2 regions of the Microbacterium sp. F1-18 genome follow, and region 2 is predicted to be linked to the other one. Evidence: predicted binding sites of a transcription regulator. Region 2 holds the regulator's gene; the other holds the start of a gene.
What was found. Region 2 encodes LexA, which represses DNA repair genes until DNA is damaged. Its sites were predicted from a motif close to TCGAACANNTGTTCGA; they were not measured.

Region 1: a site for LexA is predicted at 2,368-2,383, ahead of ACU6RU_RS13400 (DUF222 domain-containing protein). Genes of this name have one in related genera too.

Annotation. Positions count from the first base shown of each region.
Region 1 is NZ_JBREVD010000004.1:291,385-296,497, forward strand. Features, by position in the region: partial or broken gene ACU6RU_RS13395 (intradiol ring-cleavage dioxygenase) at 1-855, opposite strand, end outside; gene ACU6RU_RS13400 (DUF222 domain-containing protein) at 963-2,333, opposite strand; gene ACU6RU_RS13405 (DUF3140 domain-containing protein) at 2,530-2,862, shown strand; gene ACU6RU_RS13410 (alpha/beta fold hydrolase) at 2,891-3,697, shown strand; gene ACU6RU_RS13415 (GIY-YIG nuclease family protein) at 3,717-4,142, opposite strand; gene ACU6RU_RS13420 (NADP-dependent oxidoreductase) at 4,205-5,113, opposite strand, start outside.
Region 2 is NZ_JBREVD010000001.1:29,848-34,960, reverse strand. Features, by position in the region: gene hflX (GTPase HflX) at 1-1,411, shown strand, start outside; gene ACU6RU_RS00175 (dipeptidyl-peptidase 5) at 1,471-3,378, opposite strand; gene lexA (transcriptional repressor LexA) at 3,446-4,111, opposite strand; gene ACU6RU_RS00165 (LysM peptidoglycan-binding domain-containing protein) at 4,368-4,727, shown strand; gene ACU6RU_RS00160 (histidinol-phosphate transaminase) at 4,799-5,113, shown strand, end outside.

The sequences.
Region 1 (5,113 bases), on a different contig from region 2:
AGCTGGAGGGCGCCTGCATCGTCGCCGAACACGTTGTCGGAGGCGAGCGACACTTGCGCAAGGTTGCGCGCGGAACCGCTGTAGGCGGGGAGCGCGTAGACGGTGCTGCAGACGTTCTCGGGAAGGGCGACCTGTGACGTCGCGATGGCATTCGCGGCGTCGGTCATCGCCGCCGCGTCCGGGTAGACCTCGAAGTGGATGTGCGGCCACCGGCCCGGATAGCAGGCGGGAATGATCGAGGTGAAGGTGACGACGCCGGACGCGTCGGTGACCTGCACCCCTCGCAGGTAGGTCTCGTTCTCGATCCCGGTCGAGTACATCGAGTACCCGCCAGCGGCGTCGCAATGCCATACGTAGACGGCAGCCCCGGCGAACGGCACATCACCTCGGGCGGTGTCGAGGATCGTGAGCCGGAGGGTCATCGGCACGCCGTCCGCGGTTGCGCCGCCCTCCAGGGACGATCGGATGTCGCTGCGGACGATGCCGGACCGCTCGAGGACGTCGGGCCCGTTCGAGCCGTCGCCGGGGTAGGGGCCCGGCGGTCTCGTCAGGGATCTCGCCGGCGGGCAGGCCCGCGTTCGCGACGGCTGTCGCGGACGGTGTCGCGGTGGGTGTCGCGGTGGGTGTCGCCGTGGGCGATGCGGCGGGCGAGACCGTCGCCGTGGGAGTGCAGGCCGCGAGAGCCGCGGCGCCCAAGCCGATGCCGGCGAGGCTCAGCATGGAACGCCGGGTCATCAGCGTGCGGATGTCGAACGCGGCGCCCTGATCGACGACTTCGTCGTCGGCGCGGTCGAGCAGGCGGCCCTCGTAGGCCGGCCCCGCGGGCGTGCGGTCGGGTTCGGGGATGCGGCTCACGTCTGACTCCTCGGTTGGTTGTGCACCGAGCATCGCCCGCCAGCCCATCCGTAACGTTGGACGAGCCTATGCGCCGGATATGAGACCCGCGCGAGACGGGCGCGCCGTCAGAAGGGTGGTCTCTCCGGTGGTCCACCCGAGTCGATGGTGAAGCACACCGCGGGTATCGGCACGTCTTCGCGGTACACCCGGCCGAGGGGTGAGGTCCATTCGAGGACCCCACCGCCGAGCTGTCTGACCTTCCATTTCGTGAACTGCTTCATCGAGTGGTGTCGCTGACACAGGTGGGCGAGGTTGAAGATGTGGGTGTGCCCGCCGAGGGCGTAGTCGATGGTGTGATCCAGTTCGCACCGGATCGCGGCCCGCCGACATCCGGGGAACCGGCAGTGCTGATCCCGCGCCATCAGGAGCTTCTTCATCGACGAGGTCGGCCGGTAGGTGTCGATCTCAATCGGGGTCCTGGTGACGGGGTCGATGAACAACCGATCCCACTCGGACACCTGCCCGGCGAGCTGCCGCACCGTGTCGGCATCGACGAGCCCGGCCCCAACGGCTTCGGCGGGGTTCTGGTCACGCCCCATCAACGTCTCCGCCGTGACGGCGACCTGCACGCGTGCCCGGATCGCCCCGAGCCCACCGGCCCGGTCGGTCCCGTAGGTCGGGTCGACCACCGGCGCCCCGCCGAGGACGAGGTCGCCCAGAATGTCCGCGCGCAGCTGGTCCATGGTGCGCGTATCGGCGGACTCGCCGGCCCCCGCGGCATCCGCCGCCGAGCTCTCCGCGGCATCCGCCCCGCCCGCCCCGGCGCCCTCAACCCGGGCGTCCTTCACGGACTGCCCCATCTGCGTCAGTCGGTCGAGCATCCCCGCGGCAATGACCGTCGGAAGGTTGGCGACGAGGTGCGACATCCCGTCCGTCCCGTGGAATACCCGCACGCACCGTTCGGCGGCGGCAGCCTTGTGTCGCTCGGTGAAGTTCTGCGGGTGCAGCCGGGCCGCGAGAGCTTCGAGCGCACCCCGCACCCGGGACGGCACATCTCGTTCGCACACCCCGATCGCCGCATCCGCGAACGATTCCCGCACCTCATCCGGCACCCCGGCACCGACCCGCACGACCACATCGACGTGTCCGCGTTCGATCCGCCGCGCAACCCACGCGTCGAACACGGCGGGGTAGCCGTCGATGACGGTCATCGCGTGGTCGATCTCGCCCTGCAACCGGCGGTCGGTGAGTCGCGTCATCGCGGCGGCTTCGGCTGCCACCGACCGCAACTCCATGTCCGACGCCATGCCTCGCACCCCGTCGCGGCGCGCCTCATGCAACGCCGATCGACCCAGCCCTGCCAACGCCCGCATCCGCGCGACATCCCCGACGTGGAAGAGGTCGAGCGCCTCAGCGAAACCCGCGAAAGCCGCAGCGTGCGGCGCCCCGCCCGAGGCACCCTCGCCTGCGAGCTCGCGATCGCCGTTCGATGTCATGTTCCCATAATGGCAGCAACCCCGGACGTCGTCATCGAATATATATCCGTCTGTGTAGAAGTCATCGAATACGCGAATTGTGCAGGAAACGCCCAACCCGCCGACGACAGAAACCACGAAAGGACGGCACGCCGCGCCGAGACACCGTGCTGTCAAGAGGATGCATCCCGGCAGCCGCCGCAGGCACGATCGCGCCATGAGCGACGACGACGATCAGACCCGGCGGGAGTTCCGGGATGCGGTGAACATGAGTCCTGCCGAGCTCGAGAAGTGGCTCGACACCGACGAGTCGAAAGAGGTCGGGCAGAAGGAGGGCGGAGGCGAGTCGACGGGTCACCGGTCGGGCCGCCGCATCGTCGACATCCTGCGCACCAACAAAGGCGATCTGACCGAGTCCGACGTCTCTCACATGCGCAGAGTCGTCGGCTATGTCAACCGGCACCTCGCGCAGCGCCCCTCCGGTGACATCACCGAGACGGCCTGGCGCTATTCGCTCATGAACTGGGGTCACGACCCCGCGAAGAAATGACGGCCCCGCTGGGCGGGAGAATGGAACAGTGAGCATCCCCGCATCCTCCGGTCTGACCGAGCTGCCCGAACCGCGATTCGTCCTCGTCGGCGAAGACGGCCATCGCATCGCCACCTACTCGTGGGGGGAGGATGAACTTCCGACCGTGGTCGTCGTCCACGGATTCGCGTCGAACACGAAGGACAACTGGGTCTCGACCGGCTGGGTGCGAGACCTGCAGCGTGCCGGGTTCCGCGTCCTCGGTCTCGACCAGCGCGGTCACGGGGCGAGCGACAAGCCGCATCGCGCGTCCGACTACGACCTCCATCAGCTCGCCTCCGACGTCGAGGCGGTGCTCGACACCTACCTCGTCGACACGGCGATGTACGTCGGGTACTCGCTGGGTGCGCGCGTGGGCTGGGAGGTGCTGAAGGACTTCTCGGCGCGCATCACCCGCGGTGTGCTGGGTGGCGTGCCCGACGGCATCCCGCTCGCCCGCCTCGACATCGACCAGGTGCGGGCGCTCGTCGAGAACGGCACCGAGGTGACCGATCCGGTCACGCAGAACTACGTTCGACTGACCGAACGGGTTCCGGGCAACGACCTGCGGGCGTTGCTGGCGATCGCCGGCGGCATGCGCGCCTCGGGCACCGCCGACCCCGACCCCGCCAACGCGCCGGAGCAGCCTGTGCTGTTCGCGACAGGATCGCGCGACGCGATCATCGAGGGATCGAAAGCCCTCGCCGCCGCGACGCCGCAGGGACGATTCGTCGAGATCCCCGACCGGCATCACTTCAATGCGCCGGGGTCGCGGGTGTTCCGACAGACCGCGATCGAGTTCCTCACCGAAGAATGACGCGGCGCCGGCCGCGGAGTCATGACGACGCGCGCCGGTAGGCGTCGCCCAGCCAGCGGTCGTAGGCGAGCCATGGGTCGGATGCCGCTGCCCGCAGCGTCTCGATGTGCTCGGTCAACGGGTCAGTGAGCGTGAACCACTCACCGCCCTCTCGCAGGGCCGCGAACTCGCGGTGCCGCTGCTGTTCGAGCGGCCGGCCGCCGCGCTCGAGCGCAAGGAGCTCGTCGTGCCGGATCGCGGCCAGCCGCTGACGCGGCCGCTCGCTCGTGCCGATCTTCACGCGCGCGCCGAATCGCAGGTAGTAGACGACGGGGACGACCGGTCGGGGTAGATCGGCGTCGAACGCGTCGCCCAGGCGCCACCCGCAACGCCGACACAGCCAATGCCCCGTGTCGGCGTCGACCCCGCCCGCCCGCCCGCCGCAGACGCGGCACGGGGACGGCATCTCGGATATCGGCGAGGCGGGCACGACTCCAGGATCGCGCCCGCCTCCGACATCCGGTCGGGTCAGACCGTGACGACGATCTTGCCGCGCGTGTGTCCCTCTTCGAGACGGGCATACGCCGCGGCGGCGTCGTCAAGCGGGAAGGTCTCGGCGACCTCGACCCGCAGCGAACCGTCGGCGGCGAGACGCGCGAGCTCGGCGAGCTGCGCGGCATCCGGGCGCACCCAGATGTAGTTGCCGCCGAACTCGGATGCCGCCCGCGGGTCGGCGATCGACGTCACGACCCCGCCGTCGCGCAGCAGGTCGTTCGTGGAGTCGAGTGAGCTCCCGCCTGCGAAGTCGAGCACGACGTCGACGCCCTCGGGGGCGATCTCACGCACTCGGTCGGCGAGGCCGTCGCCGTAGACCACGGGCTCGGCGCCGAGCCCGCGAAGGTAGTCGTGGTTGCGCTCCGACGCGGTGCCGATGACGCGCGCCCCGCGCAGTCGTGCGAGCTGGACACCGAACGAGCCGACGCCCCCGGCCGCGCCGTGGATGAGTACCGTCGATCCCTCGCCGACCGCCGAACGTTCGATGGCCTGCAGCGCGGTCAGGCCGGTGAGGGGGATGGCGGCGGCGGCGGCGAAGTCGAGACCGTCCGGCTTGCGCGTGGCCGTGCGCACGGGAACCGCCATGTATTCGGCGACCGAGCCGCCGCTGACGACGTCGGCGCGGGCGTAGGCGAGCACCGGGTCGCCGACCTGGAACTCGGGGGTGTCGAGACCGACCTTCTCGACGACGCCAGCGACATCCCAGCCGGGAACGGCGGGCAGCTGAACGTCGAGGAGCCCCTGCAAGTAGCCCTCGCGCACCTTGTAGTCGACGGGGTTCAGGCCCGCGGCCACCACGCGCACCACGAGGGTGTCGGGTCCGATGTGGGGCATCTCCCGCTCGGTGATCTCGAAGCGGTCGTTGCCGCCGAACTCGTTGTA
Region 2 (5,113 bases):
CGCGCAGGCGCTGCAGGATGCGGCGACCGTCTCATACGGAGACACCGACGGCGACCAGTGGGATCGCGAGGAGCGCGCCGCGCTGCGCCGCGTCCCGGGACTGTCCACCGAGCTCGAGGACGTCACCGAGGTCGAATACCGGCAGCTGCGACTCGAGAACGTCGTGCTCGTCGGCGTGTACCCGCAGGGGTCGCACGAGGACGCCGAGAACTCGTTGCGCGAGCTCGCCGCGCTGGCCGAGACCGCCGGCGCGGTCGTCCTCGACGGTGTGCTGCAGCGGCGGCCGCATCCCGATCCCGCCACCTACATCGGACGCGGCAAGGCGGCCGAACTGCGCGATCTCGTCGCCGCGGTCGGCGCCGACACCGTGATCGCCGACACCGAGCTCGCTCCGAGCCAACGGCGTGCGCTCGAGGATGTCGCCAAGGTCAAGGTCATCGACCGCACGACCGTCATCCTCGACATCTTCAGCCAGCACGCGAAGAGCCGCGAGGGCAAGGCTCAGGTCGAGCTCGCGCAACTCGAGTACCTGCTCCCGCGCCTGCGCGGGTGGGGTGAGTCGATGAGCCGTCAGGCCGGTGGACAGGTCGGCGCAGGCGGCGCGGGCATGGGCTCGCGTGGTCCGGGTGAGACGAAGATCGAGCTCGACCGCCGCCGCATCCGGACGCGCATGGCGCAGCTGCGCAGGCAGATCCGCGAGTTCGCGCCGTCTCGCGAGGCGAAGCGCGCCGAGCGTCGGCGAAACACGATCCCCTCCGTGGCGATCGCCGGATACACCAACGCCGGCAAGTCGAGTCTGCTCAACCGGCTGACGAGCGCGGGAGTCCTCGTCGAGAACGCGCTGTTCGCGACGCTCGACGCGACCGTGCGCCGGGCCGAGGCCGCTGACGGGCGCGTGTACACGCTCACCGACACCGTCGGATTCGTGCGCAATCTGCCGCACCAGCTCGTCGAAGCCTTCCGGTCGACGCTCGAAGAGGTGTCGGGCGCCGACGTCATCGTGCACGTCGTCGACGGGTCGCACCCCGACCCGGCGGCGCAGCTCGCGACCGTCCGCGACGTGATGGGCGACGTGGGTGCGCGTGCGACGCGCGAGCTCGTCGTGTTCAACAAGGCCGACCTGGTCGACGATGACGCGCGGCTGCTGCTGCGCGGGCTCGAGCCGACGGCTCATTTCGTGTCGTCGCGGACCGGCGAGGGGATCGACGACCTCCGCGCGGCGATCGAGGACGCGCTTCCGCTGCCCGCGGTAGAGGTGCGTGCGCTCGTGCCGTACGACCGGGGCGATCTGATCTCGGCTGTGCACGAGAGCGGTCACATCGTCGCGACCTCGCACGAGGAGGACGGCACCGCCGTGCATGCTCACGTGTCCGAGCGCCTCGCCGCCGAGCTCGCACCCTACGCCGTCTGAGTTGCCGCTCGGGTGTATCAGCCCGCCATGTTCAGGGCTCGGGGCACCGGGTCGAGGGCTCAGTCGAGTTCGACCGGCGCGACCCCCGGGGTGTCGAAGCCGAAGACCTGGCCGAGGAATGCCAGCTCGCTTTCGAGCGCGTGCACGATCGTCTCCGTGCGCCGGAACCCGTGGCCCTCGCCCGCGTACAACACGTAGGCATGGGGCACTTCCTGTGCGACGAGAGCGTCGCGGATGGCTTCCGCCTGCGCCGGGGGCACGACGGCGTCCTCGTCGCCCTGCAGAAGCAGCAGCGGCACCCGGAACCGTTCCGGCCGGCTCAGGGGCGACCGCTCGATGTAGACCTGCTCCGCTTCGGGCAGCGGGCCGATGAGCCCGTCGAGGTAGCGCGCCTCGAAGTCATGCGTCTCAGCCGCCAAGGCGCGTGCGTCGCCGACGCCGTACCGCGAGACGCCGGCACCGAACACGTCGGTTCCGACCAGCGCCGCGAGCACGGTCCAGCCGCCCGCGGAGCCGCCCTCGATCGCGAGACGTGACGGGTCGGCGAGTCCGTCGGCGGCGAGCCCTCGGGCAGCGGTCGCGACATCGTCGACGTCCACGACGCCCCACTGGCCCTTCAGTCGTTCGCGGTACGAGCGGCCGTAGCCCGTCGAGCCGCCGTAGTTGACGTCGAGCACGCCGATGCCGCGACTGGTGAAGTAGGCCACCTTGCTGTCCGCCGTACCGCCCACATGCGAGGTCGGACCGCCGTGTACCCACACGAGGTACGGTGGCAGCTCATCGGTCGGCGCTTCGACGTCGGGATTGGTCGGCGGGTAGGCGAAGGCGTGCACGGGGCCGTGCGGGCCTTCGGTCGTCAGCTGACGGGCGTGCGGAATCCATGCCGCATCGACATCGGGAGCGCCGCCGCGCACCGCGGTCGCCTCGCCGCTGTCCAGATCGACGATCCACAGCCCCGTCGCGCCCGGCATCGTGCCGCTGACGAGGGCGCTGCTGCCCGCGACATCCTCGATCTGCAGCCGCGCTGTGGCGGGTACCGGGAGCGGGACGGCGCCACCGTCGCGGTCGATGACGACGAGCTGATCCGATCCGTGCGTGCGGACGGCGACGACGCGGCCGTCATCGAGCGGCGCGTACCAGCGGGTTCCCAGCACCCACAGCCCGCCGCCTGTGTCAGCGTCGGCGGGGGAGATCGGGGCCGGGTTCGCGTCGGCGTCGGGGTCGACGCGGTAGAGGTTCCAGCGCCCGGTCGGCTCGTCGACGACGACGAGCTGGCCATCGGGGGTCCATTCCGGCTGAAGCGCGGCCGTGCTGCCACCGGCGACGTCACGGACCCGGTGCGGGGCGCGGAGGTCGACGACGCGGATGCGGGTGCGGTCCCAGGGCATGTCCGGGTGGTCCCAGGCCACCCAGGCGAGGTGCGAGCCATCGGGTGAGAGGGCGGGCTGGGCGACGAAGTCGCTGCCGCCCGCGAGCTCGGTCACGCCCGAAGCGTGGGCGCCCGTAGCGCCGTCGATGCGCACGATGTGGCGTCCGGGAGTGCCCTCTGAGCGTTCGCGTTCGCGCACCGCGAGCAGGACGCCGCGCTGCCAGCGAAGCCCGCCGTAGTGCGTGCCGCTCTCGTCGGGGGTGAGCGCCTCGGGCTCGCCGCCGGGGCGGAGGCGACGGATGCGCTGGTCGGACTTGTCGACGAAGAACAGATCGCCGTCATCGGAGACCGCCCACGCACCTCCGCCGTACTCGTGGACGCGTGACCGGGCGTTCCAGGGGGCGGGAAGGACGACCTCGACCTCGCCGTCGCCTCGGCGGCGCACGACGGCGACGCGGCCGCCCTCGTCGGGCAGCGACTCGCCCCACCAGACCTCATCGCCGACGAAGCCGGCGCCGTCGAGGCGCAGTGACGACGAGCTCGCCCACGATGCGGTCAGGGGAGAAGGCCAGGAACCGTAGGGCAGTTGCTGCGACATACCGCCACGCTACGCGAGCCGCGGCACCCCGCGGCGAGATGACGGGAGGTGCGCGGCGGCGCGCGGGTCAGACGGCGCGGAGGACGGCGACCACCTTGCCGAGGAGCGTCGCGTCGTCGCCGAGGATCGGCTCGAAGGCGGAGTTGCGGGGGAGGAGCCAGGTGTGACCGTCGCGCTGACGGAGTGTCTTCACGGTCGCCTCGCCGTCGAGCATCGCGGCGACGATCTCTCCGTTGTCGGCTGTCGCCTGTGCGCGCACGACGACCCAGTCGCCGTCGCAGATGGCCGCATCGATCATCGAGTCGCCGACGACCTTGAGCATGAAGAGCTCTCCCTTGCCGACGAGCTGGCGTGGCAGCGGGAAGATCTCCTCGACCTGCTGGTCGGCGGTGATCGGGACCCCGGCCGCGATCCGGCCCACGAGAGGGACCAGGGCGGCGTCGCCGAGAGCGGGCGCCGCATCGGCCGGGTTCTCACCGGCCGTGCCGGGGAGGTCGATCAGGACCTCCATCGCCCGGGTCTTGCCGGGGTCGCGGCGGAGGTAGCCGCTGAGCTCGAGCTGGTTCAGCTGGTGGGTGACGCTCGAGAGCGACTTGAGGCCGACCGCGTCGCCGATCTCGCGCATGCTCGGCGGATAGCCGTTGCGGGCGATCGCGTGCTGGATCACCTCGAGGATCGCGAGCTGCTTGTCGCTCAGATTCTTGCGTCGTCGCGTCTGCGGCTTCTCGCTCATACCGCCGGTCTCCTGTCGTCACGCCCCGTCCCCGACCCGATGTCGGAGGTTCGTGGTGGGCTCTCGCTGTCGAAAAGGTAGCCCGATACGACGGCGACATCACGGAACGCTCCGCGTGTCTCTTCGATCGGTCTCCGATTTCGGTGGGTGGTTGACACCACACAATATCGAAGATACGTTCGGAACCGAAGTTCGCACCCGTCTCTCCCGGCCGAGAGGCGAGGGCGAATCTTCCTACCGCTCCCGAGGAGATGTCATGACCACGATCGATGCCCGCTTCGCACCGGCCCCCCGTACCCGCCTGCGTATGACGCGCCGCGGACGCCGCGTCGTTGCGACGATCGCCGCCCTCCCGGCGGTCGTCGCCATCACTGCGGTCGCACTCTCCGGCGGTGGCGCGCTCGCCTCGAACGACGCAGGGGCGCCCGCGGGCTCGTTCACGACCGTCACCGTGATGTCGGGGGAGTCCCTCTGGTCGATCGCCGAAGAGGTCGCCCCCGCGGCCGACCCCCGCGACGTCGTCGACGCGATCGTCCGACTCAACGCGCTCGGCTCGGGTCAGCTCGAGGCCGGCCAGACGCTGGCCATCCCGCTCGAGTACACGGACGCCAGCTGACGAGCTGCTGCGCGCGGTGAGTCCGCCGAGTTCGGTCACTCGACGACGCGCTGCGGCCTAGCATGGGTGGGATGAGCCCGAGTCTGGATGATCTGCCCCTCAGAGACGATCTGAGAGGCCTCACCCCGTACGGTGCCCCTCAGGCGCCGCTCCCGGTCGCGCTGAACGTCAACGAGAACACGCATCCGGTTCCCGAAGAGGTCGCCGACGACATCCTGGATGCCGTCGCCCGTGCCCTGCGAGATGTCAACCGCTATCCCGATCGAGAGTTCACCCACCTGCGCGAGTCCTTCGCCGAGTACCTGGGCCACGGTCTCACGGCGGATCGGATCTGGGCTGCGAACGGATCGAACGAGGTGCTGCAGCACCTGCTCCAGGCCTTCGGC